Regions from separate parts of the Lysinibacillus sp. A4 genome, predicted to be linked through region 2. Evidence: a T-box and tRNA genes for the amino acid it is inferred to sense, from the RefSeq annotation. Region 2 holds a T-box; the other holds one or more tRNA genes.

Region 1 (4,878 bases), on a different contig from region 2:
TTCTCTTGGCCTTAGGAATTGTCCTACGTTCACTTGGTACTACAGAATTACTTCTATTGGGTACTGTGTTAATTGGCGTAGCCATTTCTTTTGGAAATGTACTAATTCCAGGATTATTGAAATTGAAATTTCCCTATCATGTGGGTTTATTAATGGCCTTTTTCACCATGTCCATGAATTTTACTGCAGGCCTTGGTGCTGGTATTAGCTATCCGATAGCTAATTCATGGTTAGGCTGGCAAGGTGCACTTTCCATTGCACTCATACTCGTTCTCATTACAATCTTAATTTGGATACCTCAACTAAAGTCAAATAAACCGGAACCAGTTACTACATCTAAAAAGACCAGTACACCTTTATGGAAATCACCTGTTACTTGGGCTGTCACAGGGGCAATGGGTTTACAATCTTTATTATTCTACACAACAGCAGCTTGGATACCTGAGATCTATATTGCTCAAGGTTTAGCCCCTGATAAAGCTGGCTGGATGTTTTCAATCATGCAATTCTCACAAGTACCAATGGCCTTAGCAGTGCCTATTATTGCCGGTAAAATGACTTCTCAACGCCCACTTGTATTGATGTTTACATCCTTCTATTTAGTAGGCTTTGTTGGGGTTGTCATGGAATGGACAAGTCTTGGGGTACTGTGGATGGTTCTTCTAGGGTTAGCAGGTGGTTCTTCATTTGCCCTAGCAATGATGTTCTTCACTCTCCGTACTCGTACTGCATTTGAAGCAGCAGATTTATCAGGCTTTGCACAATCTTTGGGTTATTTATTTGCCGCAATTGGTCCTATTCTTTTTGGCTACTTGCATGATTTATTTGGCGGCTGGAATATTGCGGGATGGCTCTTTGTCGTTGTAGCAATGTTACTCTTCTTTTGCTCAATGAGAGCCTCTAAGGATGAATATGTGCATTAAAATTAAATAAAGCAGGTGGATTAGATTCCTCCATCTGCTCTATTTCTATATAGTGTTTACACATTACTTAATTGTCGGGTTGCTGGAGTAATGTTAGCAATTCAGCAAGGCATTCTGATGCTTCATTATTACGAGCTGTTATAGTAGAAAAAATAGGAACAGCCTCTTGTAAAAGCCTATAACTATAATAGTAATAGCCTACAAAAGCTTGCTCCTCATAGCCCTTTGGCGTTTCTTTCTCCCACTCCTGTTCATCATTATCCTCATTTTCTATCCACAAATAGTTGACGTCTAATAGCTCCTGCATATTTTTAACAGTATTGACTGGCTCGAGATAATCCTTGGTAATAGCATGTGCCACAGCTAAATATAACTGTACCTCTTGTAATGAGACAACCTCTAATTTTTTACTAGTAAGCTTTTTTAGCAGGACAAGCAAAACCCATGGTGTCACCTGCCACAGTGTACCTTGATGTTCAATTAATTCAGCTAGTTGTGTGTATTGCTCCTGTTCTATCAGCTTAGGAATGGCTGTACCTCTACCATAAGGTGTCGTCAATTGTCTCCATGGGATATTGGGAATTTGCTGATTTAACATAGTAAGCGCCCTCTCTCATCAAAAGTATTGAAAGTAAACAATTCCTTTACACTAATAGCATGGTTTTTGATAAAAATAATTTGGTGTATGATAAATATTTACATAGGGTTTATGGAATATATGCGTTGTGGCAGGGGAAAGTGGTGGGATTAACCATGTCCAGTTGCCTGTCACTTCTCTTCCTGTTGATTTTTCTGCCTCCTCAAACAATTTAAACTGCTGAGCTGCTGTATGATGATCAACAATGCTCACACCATCTTCTTTAAATGAGTGAAGAACAGCAATATTAAGTTCTACTAAAGCACGATCACGCCAAAGAGACGCATGTTTGGTTGTATCAAGATTAAAAATGTCTGCAATGGCAGGTAACATATTATAACGATCATGATCTGCTAAATTTCGTGCACCAATCTCTGTTCCCATATACCAGCCGTTAAATGGAGCTGCTTGAAAATCAATTCCAGCCATTTGAAAACGCATACTCGAAATAATGGGTACAGCATACCACTTCATTCCTAATTTCTCCACATCGATTGACTCTGGATGGCGGATTGAGACCTCTACTATATTTTCTTCAGGAATTACAAACATTTGAGGAGCACGATTATCCACCTGTATAACGAGTGGTAGTACATCAAAATCAGTTCCTTTACCTCTCCATCCTAACGACTCACACACTTTTGTAAATTTAATGGACTGTGAATCTCCAATAATGCCTGCATCTGTTTCATAGCCTGCATAACGAATTAGTTGATGATTCCAAATCCGTACTCTATCTGAAGCAAACACTGTTATAGTTGGACGAATTTTCCCATGATTTGTCGCATAATCAATATGTTCTAGTAATTTTTGAAAAATAGCCTTTTCATCTAAAACATCACGTGCATCTACCACATGCAGTGACTGCCAAAACAGACGTCCAATACACTTATTGCTATTTCGCCATGCCACCCGTGCACCAAAAACTAGCTCCTCTGTTGTTGGATGATATTCACCTGCATCCTTAACTGCCTGTAATCTATTCTTTAACCAAAGTTCTGATTCATTTTGTTCTGTCTGATATAGATTTAAAAATTGCTGTATCTCCTGTATATTCATATCGATTCCTCCACTTATCCTCATATTAGAGGAACAAAACAACAAGCACCATGAAAATAGTAATCGAAAAAACATACATATTTTATATATGAAATAGTTTGTTCAAATTTACTCTATAGACTCTTTTTCGTAAGAGAATGTAAGGGAGAAAGATTTTAATTATTATAAAAAGGCTACAGTAGTCATGTAGCCTTTTTCAGGGGATTGCAGAACAAAGAAATCAATAGAATTTTTATAAATGATGGAAAGACTAATCGCTCTGAGCTACTTACTTGCTGCTAGTACTTCGCTTTCGCATAGAGCAGAACCAGTTTCACTAATTCTCTGGGCAGGATTGCGCCTGTATCGCTATACTAGAGAAGTCAAGCGCCTTCACAAAAATGTTGACCATGAAGTGTACGTGGTAAGTAAAGCGGTTTATTGGAAGCCCATAGAAAGATGCTAGGGGAATGAAATTTAGTCCTTCACCTTGCCAATAGGTCTTTTTCTGCTATTGCATTATCTTTTATCGATTAACAAAAAGGAGAATAGAAAAAAGCATGTAACACACATCTGTGCTACATGCTTGATGACCCGTACGGGATTCGAACCCGTGTTACCGCCGTGAAAGGGCGGTGTCTTAACCACTTGACCAACGGGCCGTGGCTCCGAAGGCAGGACTCGAACCTGCGACAACCTGATTAACAGTCAGGTGCTACTACCAACTGAGCTACTTCGGAATAATGATGGGCCTAAATGGACTCGAACCATCGACCTCACGCTTATCAGGCGTGCGCTCTAACCAGCTGAGCTATAGGCCCATTTTGGAGCGGGTGATGAGAATCGAACTCACGACATCAGCTTGGAAGGCTGAGGTTTTACCATTAAACTACACCCGCAATAATGGTGGGTCAGGACGGAATCGAACCGCCGACACTTAGAGCTTCAATCTAATGCTCTACCAACTGAGCTACTGACCCGAAAAATGGAGGAGGTAGAGGGATTCGAACCCCCGCGCGGTGTTACCCGCCTGTCGGTTTTCAAGACCGATCCCTTCAGCCAGACTTGGGTATACCTCCAAAAATATTACAATGGTGGAGCCTAGCGGGATCGAACCGCTGACCTCCTGCGTGCAAGGCAGGCGCTCTCCCAGCTGAGCTAAGGCCCCATTTAACATGAAAGATGGTCGGAATGACAGGATTCGAACCTACGACCCCTTGGTCCCAAACCAAGTGCTCTACCAAGCTGAGCTACATTCCGTAAACATGATTTTATTGGCGCGCCCGACAGGAGTCGAACCCATAACCTTCTGATCCGTAGTCAGACGCTCTATCCAATTGAGCTACGGGCGCATGTTAATTAAAAAATGATGAGCCATGAAGGACTCGAACCTTCGACCCTCTGATTAAAAGTCAGATGCTCTACCAACTGAGCTAATGGCTCGTGAAATTAAAAATGGCTGGGGTACTAGGATTCGAACCTAGGCATGACGGAATCAAAATCCGTTGCCTTACCGCTTGGCTATACCCCAATTTTAAAATGGGGCGACTGATGGGAATCGAACCCACGAATGTCGGAACCACAATCCGATGCGTTAACCACTTCGCCACAATCGCCACTATATAGATTATATTAGCTGTATTATGAACGAGTACCTCAATACCTGGCAGGGGCAGTAGGAATCGAACCCACACCAAAGGTTTTGGAGACCTCTATTCTACCGTTGAACTATGCCCCTAAAATGGTGGAGGGGGACGGATTCGAACCGCCGAACCCTAAGGAGCGGATTTACAGTCCGCCGCGTTTAGCCACTTCGCTACCCCTCCAAGGGAATGGTGCCGGCGATAGGAGTCGAACCCACGACCTACTGATTACAAGTCAGTTGCTCTACCAACTGAGCTACACCGGCAATAATAATGGCGGTCCCGACCGGGATCGAACCGGCGATCTCCTGCGTGACAGGCAGGCATGTTAACCGCTACACCACGGGACCAAAATGGTGGAGGATGACGGGCTCGAACCGCCGACCCCCTGCTTGTAAGGCAGGTGCTCTCCCAGCTGAGCTAATCCTCCACAAAAAATAAGCGAAGCGACGTCCTACTCTCACAGGGGGAAGCCCCCAACTACCATCGGCGCTAAAGAGCTTAACTTCCGTGTTCGGTATGGGAACGGGTGTGACCTCTTTGCCATCATCACTTCACTTATTCAGCTGAAAGACTTGTTCTTTCAAAACTAGATAAACGATACATTGAATGCTTCAAACGTTTTTGGTTAAGTCCT
Region 2 (17,695 bases):
CAGGATGACCTTTTGTTTCCCTCAATAACAAACACGAGGTGAAATGCAATGATTAAAATCCACTATTATAATAGCTGCAGTAAGACAGTCCAACATGATTTCAATATGATTGATTTACAACTCCCTATTCATAACGAAGATTTATTATGGGTAGATTTATATGCTTATAGTTATAATGAATTGAATAATATAGCTGATGTATTTGGCTTTCATCCACTCGCAGTTGAAGATTGCTTACATGAAGGCTCACGTCCAAAAATGGATAGTTATGGTGATTATAAATTTTTTGTGCTCCATGCACCAATTTATAATGAGAAAAGTAACAATGAAATTACAACCGTTGAGTTAAATATTTTTATGGGACCAAACTATATTGTGACTGTGCATAAACAAAAGTTGCAATGGCTAGGAAAAATGGAAAATGTTTGTGTTAATAGCCCAAGATTTTTGGAAAAGGGTACTGATTTTTTATTGCATACAATTATTGACGGTATTACAGACGAATACTTCCCAGTATTAGAACGAATTCGCGCACGTATAGATGAACTAGAAGAAGAAATTTATGATTATCAACCAAAAGTGGTGACAGAGGAATTTCTTGCATTGAAGCGGACAATTATTTTAATTCGTCAGGCCATTATGCCACAAAGAAGAATTTTTTCTACAATCAATGGCCAGTGGAAATTTGATATTCAAGAAGAAAATATTCCATTCTATAAAGATTTGAATGACCATCTAGAGCGTATTGTCGACTCCACAGAGACATATCGCGATTTAGTGAACAGCACGCTTGATACGTATTTTTCAATTATCAGTGGGAAATCCATTGAAAAGCTGAATTTATTAACGGTCATTTCGACAATTATGTTACCACTATCAGTAATTACTAGTTTTTTTGGAATGAATGTACCTTTGCCTTATCAAGATACCCCTTATACAACTATTGCAATTAGCGCCTTCTTAGTTATCTTTACATGGGGTATGTGGATATATTTCAAAAAAATGATTGCTTAGTTAGTGTTAGTCATACTAGTACTAATTGACAGCGCAATAGATTTTTTTTATAATTTTCGATAGAAAAAGTAAAAACGATGATGGAAAAAGTACGTATTTGTGTGTGCACAAGAAAGGGATTTCTAGGCTGAAAAAATCCTCACAACAGCAAATGCCGAAAGCTACTCCAGAGTGCAGCTAATCCCTGCCGTTCACTGACGTTACAAGTGCTAAAGAGGTAAGTAAGGTTTTTACTTACAACTAGGGTGGTACCGCGAGACTAATGACAAGTCCTCGTCCCTTTTTGGGGATGAGGGCTTTTTTTATTTTCTTCGGTAAATCGCAGGATTCGTATCGTGATTTTACAATATAAAATAGGAGGAATTTATCCAATGAAAGCAGTAGATATTCGCCGTATGTATTTGGAATTTTTTAAAGAAAAGGGGCATCATCATGAGCCATCAGCACCACTTGTGCCAATAAATGATCCATCACTTCTTTGGATCAACTCAGGTGTTGCAACTTTGAAACCATATTTTGATGGCCGTATTATCCCTGATAATCCACGTATTACAAATGCTCAAAAATCGATTCGTACCAACGATATTGAAAACGTTGGGAAAACAGCTCGACACCATACATTCTTTGAAATGTTAGGAAACTTCTCTATTGGTGACTACTTTAAAAAAGAAGCAATTCATTATGCTTGGGAGTTTTTAACAGATAAAAAATGGATGGGCTTTGATCCAGCATTATTATCCATCACGATTCACCCAGAAGACCAGGAAGCATATGATGTTTGGCATCAGGAAATCGGTATTCCAGAAGAACGTTTAATTCGTTTAGAAGGGAACTTCTGGGATATAGGAGAAGGCCCATCTGGTCCGAACTCAGAGATTTTTTATGATCGCGGCGTAGAATACGGCTCAGATGAAAATGACCCTGAAATGTATCCAGGAGGAGAAAATGAGCGTTACCTAGAAATTTGGAACCTTGTGTTCTCTCAATTTAACCATAATCCTGATGGCACTTACACGCCACTACCAAAGCAAAATATTGATACAGGTATGGGCTTAGAGCGTATTGTGTCCGTCGTGCAAAATGTACCAACAAACTTTGATACTGATTTATTTATGCCAATTATTGAAAAAATCGAGGAGTTTGCCAATCGTAAATATAAACGACCTGGCGAAGTAGACTTAAATGAAATCTTTGGCTCAGATGAAGATATTAATACACCATTTAAAGTGATTGCAGACCATATCCGTACAGTAGCATTTGCTATAGGCGATGGTGCCCTGCCTTCAAATGAAGGCCGTGGCTATGTATTACGTCGCTTACTACGTCGTGCCGTTCGCTATGCTAAACAAATTGGTATTGAAAAACCATTTATGTTTGAACTTGTACCAACTGTGGGTAAAATTATGGAAGACTTCTATCCAGAAGTTACAGAGAAATGCGAATTTATTCAACGTGTCATTAAAAATGAAGAAATTCGTTTCCACGAAACATTAGATGGTGGTTTAGCTATCTTTAATGAAGTAGTGGAATCTCAAAAAGCAGCTGGTCATGATTACATCCCAGGAGCAGATGCTTTCCGTTTATATGATACGTATGGTTTCCCAATCGAGCTAACGGAAGAATATGCAGAGGAAGTAGGCATGAAAGTAGATCATGAAGGTTTTGAGGCAGCGATGGAAGAGCAACGTGAACGCGCGCGTGCTGCACGACAAGATGTTGATTCGATGCAAGTCCAGAATGAAGTATTAGCAAACTTAACGGTTGCAAGTGAATTTGTTGGCTATGATACGTTAAGTGTTAATACTGAAATCGCTGCAATGATCGTCAATGGTCAAGTTGCGAAAGTCGCTTCTGAAGGTCAGGAAGCATTGGTTATTTTAGCGAAGACACCATTCTACGCTGAAATGGGTGGTCAAATTGCTGATAGTGGTACTATTTCAAATGATAGCTTTACGGCTGTTGTAAAAGATGTTCAAAAAGCACCGAATGGTCAACCGCTTCATACAGTAGTAGTTGAATCTGGGGAAATGCATGTGGAAGATGCAGTGCAAGCAGTGGTCAATCGTGATGACCGTAATTTAATCATTAAAAACCATACGGCAACACATATTATGCAACGTGCATTAAAAGATGTGCTAGGTGATCATGTGAACCAAGCTGGATCATATGTAGGACCTGATCGTTTACGTTTTGATTTCTCTCACTTTGGTCAAGTTACAAAAGAAGAATTACAGCAAATTGAACGTATTGTAAATGAAAAAGTGTGGGATGATATAGAGGTCATTATTGAAGAAAAAGGCATTGATGAAGCAAAAGCAATGGGTGCTATGGCATTATTCGGTGAAAAATATGGAGATGTTGTACGTGTAGTATCCATCGGAGATTATTCGATTGAGCTATGTGGTGGTATCCATGTTAAACGCTCTTCTGAAATTGGCTTCTTTAAAATTGTTTCAGAAGGTGGTATCGGTGCAGGTACTCGTCGTATTGAAGCTGTTACAGGAAAAGTTGCTTATGAAGCAGTAAAAGAAGAAGAAGCATTATTAAATGATGCAGCAGCATTATTAAAAGCAAATGCTAAAGATATTGTTACAAAAGTACAGGCATTACAAGCAGACTATAAAGAATTACAACGTGAAAACGAAGCATTATCTCAAAAAATCGCCAATGCACAGGCAGGGGCAGTTGTTGATGCCGCTCAAACAATTGGAGATGTGACAGTGCTATCTACAAAAGTGGAAGCGAAGGATAACAATCAACTCCGTCAAATGATGGATGACCTGAAAGCAAAAATGCCAAAAGCAGTCATTGTTCTTGGAGCAGTTGATGGTGAAAAAGTTATGTTATGTGCTGGTGTTTCAAAAGAATTAGTTGGTGGCAATTACCATGCAGGGAATATTGTGAAAATGGTTGCGGAAGCATGTGGTGGTAAAGGTGGCGGTCGTCCAGATATGGCGATGGCAGGTGCAAAAGATGCATCAAAACTTGATGAAGCACTACTTTCTGTGTATGATTATGTTAAATCCATTTAATTAATTCACCAAAACATGTTATAATAAAGAGAAATTGGAGATGAGCTTGTTTGCACATCTCCTTATTTCTGAAAGCGAGGTGCTGGTCATGAGTTCATTTGATCAAACGATGAAATTTAATTTTCCAGAAGAATCAATGGAACAGGAAGTCAAGCAGGTAATGTTGAAAGTTCATTCTTCATTAGAGGAAAAGGGATATAACCCTATCAATCAGATTGTTGGTTACTTACTTTCTGGTGATCCGGCGTATATTCCTCGCCATCAGGATGCTCGTAATTTAATTCGCAAGCTTGAGCGTGACGAAATTCTAGAGGAGCTTGTTAAATTTTATATCAAAAAGAATAACGAGGACTAGAAATGAGAATTATGGGATTAGACGTTGGGTCAAAAACTGTGGGTGTTGCTGTAAGTGATGCACTTGGTTGGACCGCCCAAGGTATTGAAACCGTAAAAATTGATGAAGCTAATGGTGAGTTCGGTATTGACCGTATCGCTGAGCTAGTAAAGGAATATACTATAACAGAATTTGTTGTAGGTTTTCCAAAAAACATGAATAATACGGTTGGACCGCGTGGAGAGGCTTCTGAAAACTATAAAAAGCTATTAGAAGAGCATTTCTCACTACCGGTCAAATTATGGGATGAACGTTTAACGACGATGGCTGCTGAACGTATGCTGATCGAAGCGGACGTGAGTCGCAAAAAGCGCAAGCAGGTCATTGATAAAATGGCAGCTGTGATGATTTTACAAGGCTACTTAGATAGCAAAAATTAATTGATGAGGTGACAATGCATGGCACACGAGCATAACCATGAAGAAGAACTACATGTTCAACACATTACAGTGATTGACGAAAACGGAAACGAGCAGCTTTGTGAAGTGATTCACGTTCATGAATCTCCAGAGTTTGGCAAATCATATGTGTTTTACTCAATGGTAGGCGCAGAGGAAGATGAAGATGGCTCAGTTGAAATCTTTGTATCTTCATTTGTACCATCTGAAAATGGTGAAGATGGTGAATTAACACCAATCGAAACTGAAGCAGAGTGGGATATGGTAGAGGACGTTTTAAACGCTTTAGAGGATGAAAACGAAGACTAATCTTCTAACTCAAAGCTTGGAACAAGGATCGCAGCTTGCAGTCCTTGTTCCTTTTTTATTGAAGCTTTTCTAATGTAGAAGGATTGTTAAATTGAAGAATGAATGCATTGTAGATGTGTGAATTTGATCCACAATTGTTGAGAAACGTTCATAAAGTTTGTGGATTCGCTTAGAAATAGAGTGTAACCGCTCCAAGCCCCACTCCAAACATCGAGAACCTGCTCAAAGGTAGAGAAGAAATGCAGGGAAAACTTGCTCAAAAATAGGAGAAGCTATTCTAAAGTGTCTAACCTCAAAAAAACGATTTAATAAATGACATCAAATTGTCATAAAGGAGGAAACAGAATGAATGAAGAAACGCAAGAATTTATGATCATTGGGAAAGATGGTAAGGAACAGCAGTGTCGTGTGGTCTTTACCTTTGATGCGGAGGACAAGTCCTATGTGTTATTTTCCCTTCTAGATGAAACAGGTCAAGAAATTCCAGGAGACCTTTCGGCGATGACTTTTGATTATGATGACAATACAGGTGAGATGACAAATTTACAGCCTGTTGAAACAGATGCCGAATGGGAAATGATTAATGAAGTGGTGTTAACATTACTTGATGAATTTGAAGAAGAACCACAGCTAATTACTGTGACAGACGAAGAAGGAAAAGATCAAGTGTGCGAAGTCATTCATACATTTTCATCTGAGCAATTCGGTAAATCGTATGTATTATATGTGCCAGCAACAGATGAACCGATTGATGAGCGTGATATTTTTGCAGCCCAATATCTAGCTGGAAATGAAGGCCAGATTGAAGAGTTATACCCGATTGAGTCAGATGAAGAATGGGAATTTGTAGAAGAAGTATTAAACACTTTATAGGATAAACTATTTCTAGAATGCTCAAAAATCTGCTAACGAAAGTTGTTGGCAGATTTTTTACATATGTAATTTCTCCTGAATTGTCGATTTCTGTTTGTCGTGAAAGTTGATTTCTAGTATGATATTGAATAGTGATAGGGGGGAAACCCGTGGATAACGGTTCAAAAAAACAAGAAATGTTTTCAAAAATGCAAGAAAGAAAATCTGAGGTAAAAATGGTGAGAAAAATCGTCGCAATTATTGCCATTGTTTTCGTACTAATAATTGGAGTTGTTGGTTTATTTGGGTACAATTATGTAAAAGGTGCTCTAAAACCATTAGACCCTAATGCAACGAAAACAATTGCAGTAGAAGTACCAATTGGCTCTAGTTTGTCCTCCATTTCAACACTACTAGAGAAAAAAGGTGTCATAAAAGATGCACGTGTTTTTAAATACTATGCAAAATTTAAAAATGAATCACAATTTCAAGCGGGAAATTATGATTTAACACAGGCAATGACATTTGATGAACTCATTGAAAGCTTGAAAACAGGGAAGGTATATCGTAAGCCTGTCTTTACGATGACAGTCCCAGAAGGCTTAACACTTGAACAAATTGGGAAAGTGATTGAAAAGAAAACACCGTACACACAAAAAGAATTTATGGATCTTGTGACGAGTGACACATTTGTTCAGCAAATGATGGCTAATTATCCTGAGCTAGTTACAGAGGCGGTTTTAGCTGACAATATTCGCTATGACTTAGAGGGCTATTTATATCCAGCTACGTATTCTTATTATGAGGAAAAACCATCCTTACAAGCGATTGTAGAAGAGATGATAGCAGCCATGAACAATGTGGTGAAGAACTATAGTGATGTATTAGCTGAAAAACAAATGTCCGTACATCAGCTGTTAACATTTGCTTCATTATTGGAAGAAGAAGCGACTGCTCAAACGGATCGAGAGACTATTGCAAGTGTCTTCTATAATCGAATCAATGAAGGGATGCCACTCCAAACCGACCCAACCGTACTCTATGCACTGGGTGATCACAAGGATCGTGTTCTATATGAGGATTTAGAAGTGGATAATGCCTATAACACATACAAAAATAAAGGTCTACCACCTGGTCCAATAGCGGGTGCAGGTAAAACCTCGATTGAGGCATCATTAAATCCAAGTCAAACAGATTATTTCTACTTCCTAGCAGATAAAGAGGGTGTCAACCACTTCTCAAAAACCTATGATGAGCATTTGCAGAAGGTAGAAAAATATTTACGAAAAGAAGAGTAAACGTATAGGAAGAACAAAAATCATATAGCAAACAGATGGATAGAAGGAAAGAAAAATAGCTTTCCTTCTATTTTCATGCTATTATAAAGTGTGATTTTTGATCAATCCGTTCATTTATGCGGGACAAATATGCGTGGTGGCAATTGTTTGAGCATATCGAAGCAATTGCTCATTTTTGTATGGCAAAGTACCAAGACATCACGTTTGGTCTTTTTCTTTTTGTTGATAAATGATGAAGTACAGACAACGGCAAACGCTCGTTGCCTTTTAAATGAGGGTGGAAACAATGGAATTATCAGATGCATATATACAATCATTTATACAGCCACGTAATGAATTGCTTTTAGAAATGGAAGCATATGCGGAGGAGCATCACGTACCGATCATGCAACTAGCAGGTATTGATGCATTAAATCAACTGTTGCGTATTCAGAATCCGTCAAAAATTTTAGAGATAGGTACAGCAATTGGTTACTCTGCTATTCGTATGGCAGAGGCATTGCCTCATGTCCAAATTGTTACAATTGAACGTGATCAAGATCGTGTAGCAAGGGCAAAAGCCTATATTAAACGTTCGACTGTATCAGATCGAATTACGGTCATTGAGGGTGACGCTTTAGAAGTGGATGACGAGGCTATTAACACAACATTCGATGCGGTCTTTATTGATGCTGCGAAGGGACAATACCAACGCTTTTTTGAAAAATATGCACCTTTAGTAAAATCAGGAGGGGTATTGTATATCGATAATATGTACATGCATGGTTTGTCTGATTTAGAGTTGAAGGATGTTCCACGTCGTAAGCGAACAATGATTCGCAATTTAAAAAACTTCACGGATTGGATTATGCAGCACCCGGAGTATACAAGTGCTTTTTTACCAGTCGGTGATGGTTTATTACTATGTTTGAAGAGGTGACTACTATGAAAAAACCAGAATTGCTTGTGACACCACAATCATTAGAACATATAAAAGCACTTTTAGTTGCTGGAGCAGATGCTTTTGTTATTGGTGAACAACAATTTGGTCTACGTCTAGCAGGAGAGTTCTCCGTTGAAGAAGTAGAACAAGCGACAAAGCTTATACACGAAGCGGGTAAAAAGGTATATGTTGCAGTCAATGCACTTTTCCATAATGAGAAACTAGAGGCACTTGCTGATTATGTAAAAGAAATGCAACGTATCGGTGTGGACCGTTTAATTTACGGTGATCCAGCGGTACTCATTATTCGTAGAGAGCAAGGTGTTACGATTCCGTTACATTGGAATCCAGAAACGACAGCTACAAACTGGTTTACGGCTAATTACTGGGGGCAACGTGGTGCAACGCGTGCTGTGTTAGCGCGTGAGCTTTCTCTTGATGAAGTATTAGAAATTAAAGAAAATACCGAGATGGAAATTGAAGTACAAGTACATGGAATGACATGTATGTTCCAATCAAAACGTCCATTACTCGGCCATTATTTCTTATATCAAGATAAAGTAATGGCGATTGAAAATCGCCAAGAAAATCGTAATATGTTCCTACATGATGATGAACGAAATAATAAGTATCCAATATATGAAGATGTAAATGGTACACATATTTTCAGTCCAAATGATATGTGTATTATTGATGAACTAGGCGAATTATTTGAAGGTGGCATCGATGCTCTAAAAATTGAAGGTGTTCTTCAAACGCCAGACTATGTAGTCGCAGTAACAGAAGCTTATCGAAAAGCGATCGATACGTATTTTGACGAATCAGAAGAGGCATATGAAGAAATAAAAGACGATTTATTAGCAAAAATTGAAGATATGCAACCAGCTATTAGACCATTAGATACAGGCTTTATCTTTAAGGAAACAGTTTACTAGGAGGGGACAATAACATGGCATTAGCGTTAGAGCAAAATGACAAAATCCGTGAGATTGTCAACGGTAAACGTGTCATTACTAAAAAACCAGAGCTACTTGCTCCAGCGGGTAGTTTAGAGAAATTAAAAATAGCTGTCCATTACGGAGCAGATGCTGTATTTATCGGTGGGCGAGAGTTTGGTCTACGATCGAATGCGGATAACTTTTCAATTGAAGAGATGCGTGAAGGTGTAGAATTTGCCAATCAATATGGTGCGAAAATATATGTAACAACAAATATTTTTGCCCACAATGAAAATATGGATGGCTTAGAGCGTTACTTAAAGGATATTGAATCAGTGGGCGTAACAGGTATTATTGTAGCAGATCCGCTTATTATTGAAACCTGTCGTACAGCAGCACCTAAGCTTGAAATTCACCTTTCTACTCAGCAATCATTGTCCAACTGGAAGGCCGTGCAGTACTGGAAAGAAGAAGGTTTACATCGTGTTGTATTAGCGCGTGAAGTCGGCGGAGAAGAAATGAAGCTGATGAAGGAAAAGGTCGACATTGAAATTGAGGCCTTTGTTCATGGAGCAATGTGTATTGCCTACTCTGGTCGTTGCGTTCTTTCTAATCATATGACGGCTCGTGACTCAAACCGAGGGGGATGCTGCCAATCATGCCGTTGGGACTATGATCTATATGAATTAGAAGATGGTGAAGAAAAAGCACTTTTCGATGATAGCCATGCACCATTTGCGATGAGTCCAAAAGATTTAAAATTAATTGAAGCGATTCCTCATATGATTGAGCTAGGTATCGACTCGTTAAAAGTTGAAGGTCGTATGAAATCCATTCACTATGTAGCGACAGTTGTTTCTGTGTACCGTAAAGTGATTGATGCTTATTGTGCAGATCCTGATAACTTTAAAATTAAACGTGAATGGCTAGAGGAATTAGACAAATGTGCTAACCGTGATACGGCTGAAGCATTCTTCCATGATGCACCTGGCTTTGAGGAGCAGATGTTTGGTGTGCATGGTCGTAAAACAACCTATGAATTTGCTGGACTTATTTTAGAGCATGATCCAGAGACAAAAATAGTGACAATGCAACAGCGTAATTATTTTAAACCTGGTGACGAAGTAGAATTCTTTGGTCCTGAAATTGAGAATTTCCGTTTAACAATGGGTGAAATTTGGGACGAGGATGGCAATAGCCTAGATGCAGCTCGTCATCCATTACAAATTGTCAAATTTAAATGTGATACACCATTGAAGCCGCATAACATGATGCGAAAGGAGAATAACTAATGGCAGTGAAGCGTCCTGTTGTCATCGGAATCGCAGGTGGCTCATGCTCGGGAAAAACGAGCGTGACGCGTGCCATTTATGATGTTTTCCGTGAGCATTCTGTTGTGGTAATTGAACAAGATTTTTATTATAAGGATCAAAGTCATTTAACATTTGAAGAACGCTTAGGAACTAACTACGATCATCCGTTAGCTTTCGATAATGATTTATTAATTGAGCACATAAAAAAGTTGTTAGTGCGTCAACCAATTGAAAAACCTGTGTATGATTACGTCCAGCATACAAGGGCAGAAGAAGTTATACACGTTGAACCAGTAGATGTTATTATACTAGAAGGTATTCTAGTCTTAGAGGATGCTGATTTACGTGATTTAATGGATATTAAATTATTTGTGGATACAGATTCAGATTTACGTATTATTCGCCGCATTATGCGTGATATTAAAGAGCGTGGACGTACAACGGATTCGGTGATTGAGCAGTATTTATCAGCGGTTCGACCGATGCATAATTTATTTATTGAACCAACGAAACGTTATGCTGATATCATTATTCCTGAAGGTGGGGATAATGAGGTGGCGATTGATTTAATGGTAACGAAAATTAAAACTATTCTTGAAACCGACAACGTATTGTAATAAGATAGAGTGGTATTGACAATATTTACATGCATATTTTGAAAAAGCATGCATACTATTAGGTCAAAGCGTAATTTGAAAACGTTTAAAAATAATAAAATTCGATTAGATGCATCTTCCATGCATTTAGTCGAGTTTTATGTTTTTATATTGAAGAAACAAGGAGTGAAGGACTTTGGCAAATGAAAAACAGTACCCTATGACAGCTGAGGGAAAACGTAAATTAGAAGAAGAATTAGTAAAATTAGAAACTGAAACACGAAAAGAAATCGTTGAACGCATTAAAATAGCACGTGATTTTGGAGATCTTTCTGAAAACGCTGAGTACGATTCTGCTAAAGAAGAACAAGCCTTTTTAGAAGGTCGTATTTCAACATTAAAATCTATGATTCGCAATGCAGTGATTATTTCTGAAGACGAGACAGATAACAGTGTAGTATCATTAGGGAAAACGGTTACATTCGTAGAAATCATCAATGGTAAGCCATCAACAGATGAAGAATCTTATACAATTGTTGGTTCTGCTGAGGCAGATCCTATGGAATTCCGTATTTCGAATGAATCACCAATTGCAAAAGGTCTACTTGGTCGTGCTGAAGGTGAAGAGGTTGTCGTTCAAACACCTGGCGGCGAAATGAAAGTGAAAATTCTCTCAATTAAATAATATGTATAGGTACAAGCAGTTAGCCTTTGGCTGACTGCTTGTACCATTTTTAGCGTGAAAACTATTTAATAAAATAGTGAGTAGAATTATTTTGCAAGTGCTGTCGAACTTGATAGAATATTGCCTAGAGAGGGGGAGACATTATGAGTGAACGACAAACTCGAAGTGGTCGTCATTTGCAGCCATCTCGTAATAAAAAGCTAGATAAACTATTGAATATTTTAATTGGTGTTGTGGTTGTCCTCATTATTATCACAGCAACCTATGTGTTTAAATGGCAAGATGATGCAGATCAAGCGGTGAAAGAGGAACCAGCTCAAGAAGAACAGAGCGGTGATGAAGAAAAAGAAGTAGAGAAAGAACCGACGGATGAAGAAAAAGAAGATCTAGCTGTAGAAGAAGATAAACCTTCAGAGGAAGAATCAGAACCTGAGACATCCCAGGAAGAACAAGGCACAGCAGAAGAATCAGCCTCAGATAATCCTATTGTTGAGAAGGTTATCACGAATAAAAATTGGCAGCCAACACCAACAACTCAAACAGGTCAGCATGTGTCTTCATATGACGACAAGTCTGTAGACTGGGCTGAGAAAGTAGCAACAGTATCTACGGTGACTGGTATTGACCAAAGCAATATGATCATCTGGCGTATGCAAAATAATGGTGGTCCTAATTCATCCATTGCTACTGTTTCGACCAATGATAAGTCTCAAATGTATCGTGTAAGTATGGAATGGGTTGATAATGAAGGTTGGAAGCCAGTGAAGCTTGAGCAACTAAATACATTAGAAGGCGCCTATTGACGAAAATCACTCTTTTGATTATTTTTAATAGAGTTGATAAAAGAAGGGAAGTAACAGTAGATGAAAATTGCAGTAATTGGCGCAATGGAAGAGGAAGTGGAGCTTCTAAGAGCAGCATTAGACGATGCACACAGCACAACGATTGCAGGTAGTGAGTATACAACAGGAACTTTTGAAGGAAAGGAAGTCGTATTATTAAAAAGCGGTATTGGTAAAGTAAATGCTGCTATGTCTACGACAATCCTTTTACATGAGTTTAAACCAGATGTTGTCATTAATACAGGCTCTGCAGGTGGGTATGATGAAGCACTTGAGGTAGGCGCTGTCGTTATTTCTGATGAAGTTCGTCACCACGATGTAGATGTCACAATCTTTGGCTATGAAATTGGACAAATGGCTGGTATGCCAGCAGCATATAAATCAGATGAGAAATTGATGAAGGTAGCTGAGGAGGCTGTAAAGGCAGTTGGAGAGCACCAGTATGGCGTTGGTTTAATTTGCTCTGGGGATGCTTTTATGAATGATCCTGAACGTGTAGAGGCTGTTCGACGCCATTTCCCTCAAATGAAAGCTGTAGAGATGGAAGCGGCTGCAGTTGCACAAGTTTGTTATCAATTTGCTACACCTTTTGTAGTCATTCGTGCATTATCAGATATTGCAGGTAAAGAATCGAATATTAGCTTTGATGAATTTTTACCAGTTGCTGCAAAACATTCGACACAAGTCGTATTAAAAGCAATTTCCTCACTATAAACTACACAGAATGGTCAAAATGTGTGGTTTATTCTGTGAGAAAAATCACAGTTGATACAAAAAACAAATGCTACACTGACATTAATCAATCTCTTCATAATAGAATGGGAGGCATTCATGATGTTATTTTTAACAGCAGGTGTAGTCATTATTACAACTTTAATAGGTACGTTGATTTCAGCAGAACTATCTGAATCAGCACACTAGTATGACGGGAAAGCTCCTTTGCGACATAGTCATGTCGCAAAGGAGTTTTTTTATATGCCATGAAATAGGCATATTCTTCGCCATTGAAGGATTGAATTTTTTTCATAACCATTTTACAATATATTATTCAATAGTTTTTTGATCTCGTTTATATAGTTGATAGAGTTTAATAAGTGCCCGTTTTTCAATGCGAGATACATAGCTACGTGAAATATTTAAGCGTGCTGCAATTTCCTTTTGCGTAAGTGCATCCTGTTGATTTAAGCCATAACGGAGTGTCACAATTTCGAGCTCACGTTCATCGAGCATATGCAAATAGTGGTATAGTTGTGCTACATGCTCTTTATGCTCTAGCTTTTCTGTGGCACTTTCTTCATCACACTGAAGTAAATCGCGAATTTGCAGTGCGTTCCCATCTTTATCAGTTCCAATCGGCTCAAATAGCGAAACGTCTTTTTGCACTTTCTTTTGGGTGCGTAGATGCATTAAAATCTCATTTTCAATGCAACGAGCTGCATATGTGGCAAGTCTAGTTTTTTTATCAGGAGTATAGCTCTCAACGGCTTTCATTAGTCCAATTGTTCCAATAGAAATATAATCATCGAGTTGCTCATGTTTTGGATGGAATTTTTTAACGACATGTGCGACAAGCCTCATATTACGTTCTATTAGATCAAGACGCGCTTGCTCATCGCCACCTAAAAATCGTTCAATACAAGCAGCTTCCTCTTCTTTTGAAAAGGGTTTATGGAATGTTTGCCCCTTTAAATAGCCAAGCAACGCAGGGATTTCAAGCCATAACTGCAACATCGATGTAAAAATTCCGCTCATTGAAAGATTTCATCCTTTCCCCATTTTTCGACAGTATATGTTTAAAAGACGTGGGAAATGAAAAAAGTGCAACAGCAAATGTGCTGTTACACTTTTTTTAACGTAAATGTACTAATCATGAGTAAAGCTAAAATGGGGAAAAGGAAAAGATAAAATGCCGGATGGAACGTATAAGCTGCGAAATACGTTAAAGTTAAGAACGTACCTGCGGCTGTAATTGGTAAACCTGTGAAATAACCGTTCGCTTCGCTAATATTGAAGCGAGCTAAACGCATCGCGCCACAGACGATAAATAATACGGCCATCATCATGCCGACAAAACCAAAATCAACTAGAACAACTTCATACATTAATAATGCAGGCGCCACACCAAATGATATAATATCACTCATAGAATCTAATTGTTTACCTAATTCTGACACTTGTCCGAGCGCTCTCGCTACCTTACCATCGTAGCGATCAAGAAGAGCTGCTATAAAGATAAACAAGACACTATAGCTATAGTATTCATGTAGAGTGGCCATAATAGCCGCGCCTCCAAAGGACATATTACTAATTGTTATGAAGTTAGCTGCGTGCGATTTCATTTTCTTAACCGTGGTATCCACCAACTTGTGATAAAAAAACAAGGGGGATCACTCCTTTGCACTTAAGATATTGTACCATTATACTTCGAATGCGAAAAAATTGACAGTCTAAATTAATGGATAGGGGTTTTACTGTATGAAAGAAAAACTATATCAACGCTTGATAGAACTAACGAATGGTAAGCAATCTTCCCATCTTTTGCAGACAATAGCAAAAGCGAAGTGGAGTAAACGTATAATACCAAGCTACATGAAGTTATACGATATTAACCTTGAAGAAGTTTCAAAAAAACAACAACAATTTTCATGTTTACATGATTTTTTTACAAGAGAACTTATTGAAGAAGCTCGACCTATTGAAAAAAATCCAACTGTCTATGCCAGCCCAGTGGACGCAAAAGTGGAATCCTTTGGACGTATTGAATGGGATATGACATTTCTTGTGAAGGGTAAGCCTTATGCATTACAAGATTTACTCGGCAATACAGAACGAGCTGCACAATATGCAGACGGACATTTTATCGTTTTTTATTTAAGTCCTGCTGATTACCATCGTATCCATAGCCCGATAGATGGAGAAGTCTTACGACAATATACACTTGGTCAGAAATCTTATCCTGTGAATCAGTTAGGTCTTACATACGGTAAAAAACCAATTTCTCATAATTATCGTTTAGTGACTGAGCTGAAAGCAGCAAATAATCAGCATGTTGCATTTATCAAAGTAGGTGCAACCTTTGTGAATTCCATTGTGCTTACCAATACAACAACGAAATGGCAGAAAGGGCAGGAAGTTGGTTATTTCTCATTTGGTTCTACTGTTGTGATGCTGTTTGAAAAGGATACAATTAAATTTACGGATAATGTTGTAAAAGGAAGCCCAATTCGAATGGGTGAAGCCTTTGCAAATATGCTATAATGGTCGAATAATACGTTAAGATTAGGGGTCGCTATTTTGTATAATTTTTTATTACCGAACGAATTTGTGACGAATATTTTTGAAATTACGCCGGAAAAGTTACAAGAATTAGGGATTAGAGGAATCATTACGGATTTAGATAATACACTTGTTGAATGGGATCGTCCAGATGCAACAGAAGAGCTAATCATTTGGTTACGCATTATGAAAGAATCAGGTATTCGTGTTATTATTGCGTCAAATAACAAGGAAGCTCGTGTAAAGCATTTTGCTGAGCCATTAGGTATTCCTTACATTCACAAGGCGAAAAAGCCACTTCGTAATGCTTTTTATAATGCGCTGATACAACTAGGCTTGCGTCCACATGAAGTAGTAATGGTAGGAGATCAACTCCTTACGGATGTAATGGGCGCAAACCGCTTAGGCTTGCACACAGTGCTCGTGAAGCCTGTTGCACAATCAGATGGGCTTGTAACAAAATTGAATCGTTTCATTGAACGTCGCGTTTTTAATGATTTGAAACGAAAAGGAATTATAACTTGGGAGGAACAAGAATGATTGAAATGCCAAATTGTATTGGCTGTGGTACAACAATTCAAACAGAAGATAAAACAGCAGTTGGGTATGCACCCCCATCATCATTAGAAAAGGATGTGGTCATTTGCCAGCGTTGCTTCCGTTTGAAAAATTACAATGAAATTCAACCAGTATCGTTAACAGATGACGATTTTTTACGTATTTTAAATGGTCTTGGTACACAGCAAGGCTTAATCGTAAAAATTGTTGATATATTTGATTTTAATGGAAGCTGGCTACCAGGGCTTCATCGTTTTGTAGGGAAGAATCCTGTCCTATTGATTGCCAACAAAGCTGATTTATTACCAAAGTCAGTGAAGCCAAAAAAAGTTATCAACTGGCTGAAACGTGAAGCAAAGGCTCTTGGGCTACAGCCTGTGGATGTCCTATTAGTCAGTGCCCATAAAGGCAAAGGGATGGCAGAAGCAATGGAAGCCATCGATGAATATCGTAAAGGACAAAATGTATATGTTGTTGGCTGTACAAATGTTGGGAAATCTACGTTTATTAACCGAATTATTAAGCAGGCAACAGGTGAGGGTGAAGTGATTACAACCTCACATTTCCCAGGTACTACTTTAGACATGATAGATATTCCATTGGATGATGGTAGTGCATTATATGATACACCAGGTATTATTAATCATCATCAAATGGCTCATCATATTGATGCCAGTGAATTAAAATATATTATGCCGAAAAAAGAAATTAAGCCGAAAGTCTATCAACAAAATGCTGGGCAAACGCTATTTATTGGTGCATTGGCAAGATTTGATTTTATTCAGGGTGACCGTTCTGCCTTTACCATCCATGTGGCAAATGATTTACCAATTCATCGTACAAAGCTTGAGAAGGCAGATGCGTTATATGAAGAGCATAAAGGAGAATTATTGGCTCCCCCAACTGCGGACTTTATCGACCAGTTACCGCCATTGGTTCGTCACGAATTTTCCATCAAAGAAGCGAAAACAGATGTTGTATTTTCTGGACTTGGCTGGATTACCGTTCAACATGCGAATGTAGTAGTAGCAGCTTACGCCCCAAAAGGTGTACAAGTTTCAATTCGTCCTTCGCTGATCTAAATGGAGGACATAGTAGAGAGAGGGACTAGAAAATGAAGAAATGGTTTGCAGTTATGGGTGATCCAATTGAACATTCAAAATCACCTGCCATGCACAATGCTTGGTTTGAGGACATGTCAATTGATGCGACATATATTCCTTTACATGTAACGCCTGATCAATTAGAATCTGCTGTTGCTGGTTTGA

Evidence for each region. The T-box of region 2 lies ahead of alaS (alanine--tRNA ligase). A T-box ahead of a tRNA ligase gene usually reads a tRNA of that ligase, here a tRNA-Ala.
Region 1: it encodes a tRNA-Ala, which carries the amino acid that the T-box ahead of alaS (alanine--tRNA ligase) is inferred to sense. The anticodon was not compared.

What each region holds. Positions count from the first base shown of each region.
Region 1 covers NZ_JANWTB010000019.1:113-4,990, reverse strand. Annotated here, with positions in the region: gene NY607_RS23330 (CynX/NimT family MFS transporter) at 1-923, shown strand, start outside; gene NY607_RS23325 (hypothetical protein) at 991-1,521, opposite strand; gene NY607_RS23320 (nitric oxide synthase oxygenase) at 1,573-2,619, opposite strand; tRNA gene NY607_RS23315 (tRNA-Glu) at 3,189-3,260, opposite strand; tRNA gene NY607_RS23310 (tRNA-Asn) at 3,262-3,338, opposite strand; tRNA gene NY607_RS23305 (tRNA-Ile) at 3,346-3,419, opposite strand; tRNA gene NY607_RS23300 (tRNA-Gly) at 3,424-3,497, opposite strand; tRNA gene NY607_RS23295 (tRNA-Phe) at 3,503-3,578, opposite strand; tRNA gene NY607_RS23290 (tRNA-Ser) at 3,585-3,677, opposite strand; tRNA gene NY607_RS23285 (tRNA-Ala) at 3,691-3,766, opposite strand; tRNA gene NY607_RS23280 (tRNA-Pro) at 3,782-3,858, opposite strand; tRNA gene NY607_RS23275 (tRNA-Arg) at 3,874-3,950, opposite strand; tRNA gene NY607_RS23270 (tRNA-Lys) at 3,969-4,041, opposite strand; tRNA gene NY607_RS23265 (tRNA-Gln) at 4,055-4,129, opposite strand; tRNA gene NY607_RS23260 (tRNA-His) at 4,139-4,214, opposite strand; tRNA gene NY607_RS23255 (tRNA-Trp) at 4,263-4,336, opposite strand; tRNA gene NY607_RS23250 (tRNA-Tyr) at 4,341-4,424, opposite strand; tRNA gene NY607_RS23245 (tRNA-Thr) at 4,432-4,507, opposite strand; tRNA gene NY607_RS23240 (tRNA-Asp) at 4,516-4,591, opposite strand; tRNA gene NY607_RS23235 (tRNA-Val) at 4,596-4,671, opposite strand; rRNA gene rrf (5S ribosomal RNA) at 4,683-4,798, opposite strand; partial or broken rRNA gene NY607_RS23225 (23S ribosomal RNA) at 4,866-4,878, opposite strand, start outside.
Region 2 covers NZ_JANWTB010000003.1:165,779-183,473, reverse strand. Annotated here, with positions in the region: gene corA (magnesium/cobalt transporter CorA) at 49-1,014, shown strand; T-box leader at 1,083-1,298, shown strand; gene alaS (alanine--tRNA ligase) at 1,386-4,046, shown strand; gene NY607_RS06225 (IreB family regulatory phosphoprotein) at 4,135-4,401, shown strand; gene ruvX (Holliday junction resolvase RuvX) at 4,404-4,820, shown strand; gene NY607_RS06215 (DUF1292 domain-containing protein) at 4,839-5,147, shown strand; gene NY607_RS06210 (DUF1292 domain-containing protein) at 5,493-6,020, shown strand; gene mltG (endolytic transglycosylase MltG) at 6,170-7,297, shown strand; gene NY607_RS06200 (O-methyltransferase) at 7,584-8,216, shown strand; gene NY607_RS06195 (peptidase U32 family protein) at 8,222-9,154, shown strand; gene NY607_RS06190 (peptidase U32 family protein) at 9,169-10,449, shown strand; gene udk (uridine kinase) at 10,449-11,087, shown strand; gene greA (transcription elongation factor GreA) at 11,263-11,751, shown strand; gene NY607_RS06175 (YrrS family protein) at 11,895-12,554, shown strand; gene mtnN (5'-methylthioadenosine/S-adenosylhomocysteine nucleosidase) at 12,615-13,307, shown strand; gene sigK (RNA polymerase sporulation sigma factor SigK) at 13,638-14,345, opposite strand; gene pssA (CDP-diacylglycerol--serine O-phosphatidyltransferase) at 14,432-14,932, opposite strand; gene NY607_RS06155 (phosphatidylserine decarboxylase) at 15,069-15,851, shown strand; gene NY607_RS06150 (YqeG family HAD IIIA-type phosphatase) at 15,888-16,409, shown strand; gene yqeH (ribosome biogenesis GTPase YqeH) at 16,406-17,509, shown strand; gene aroE (shikimate dehydrogenase) at 17,542-17,695, shown strand, end outside.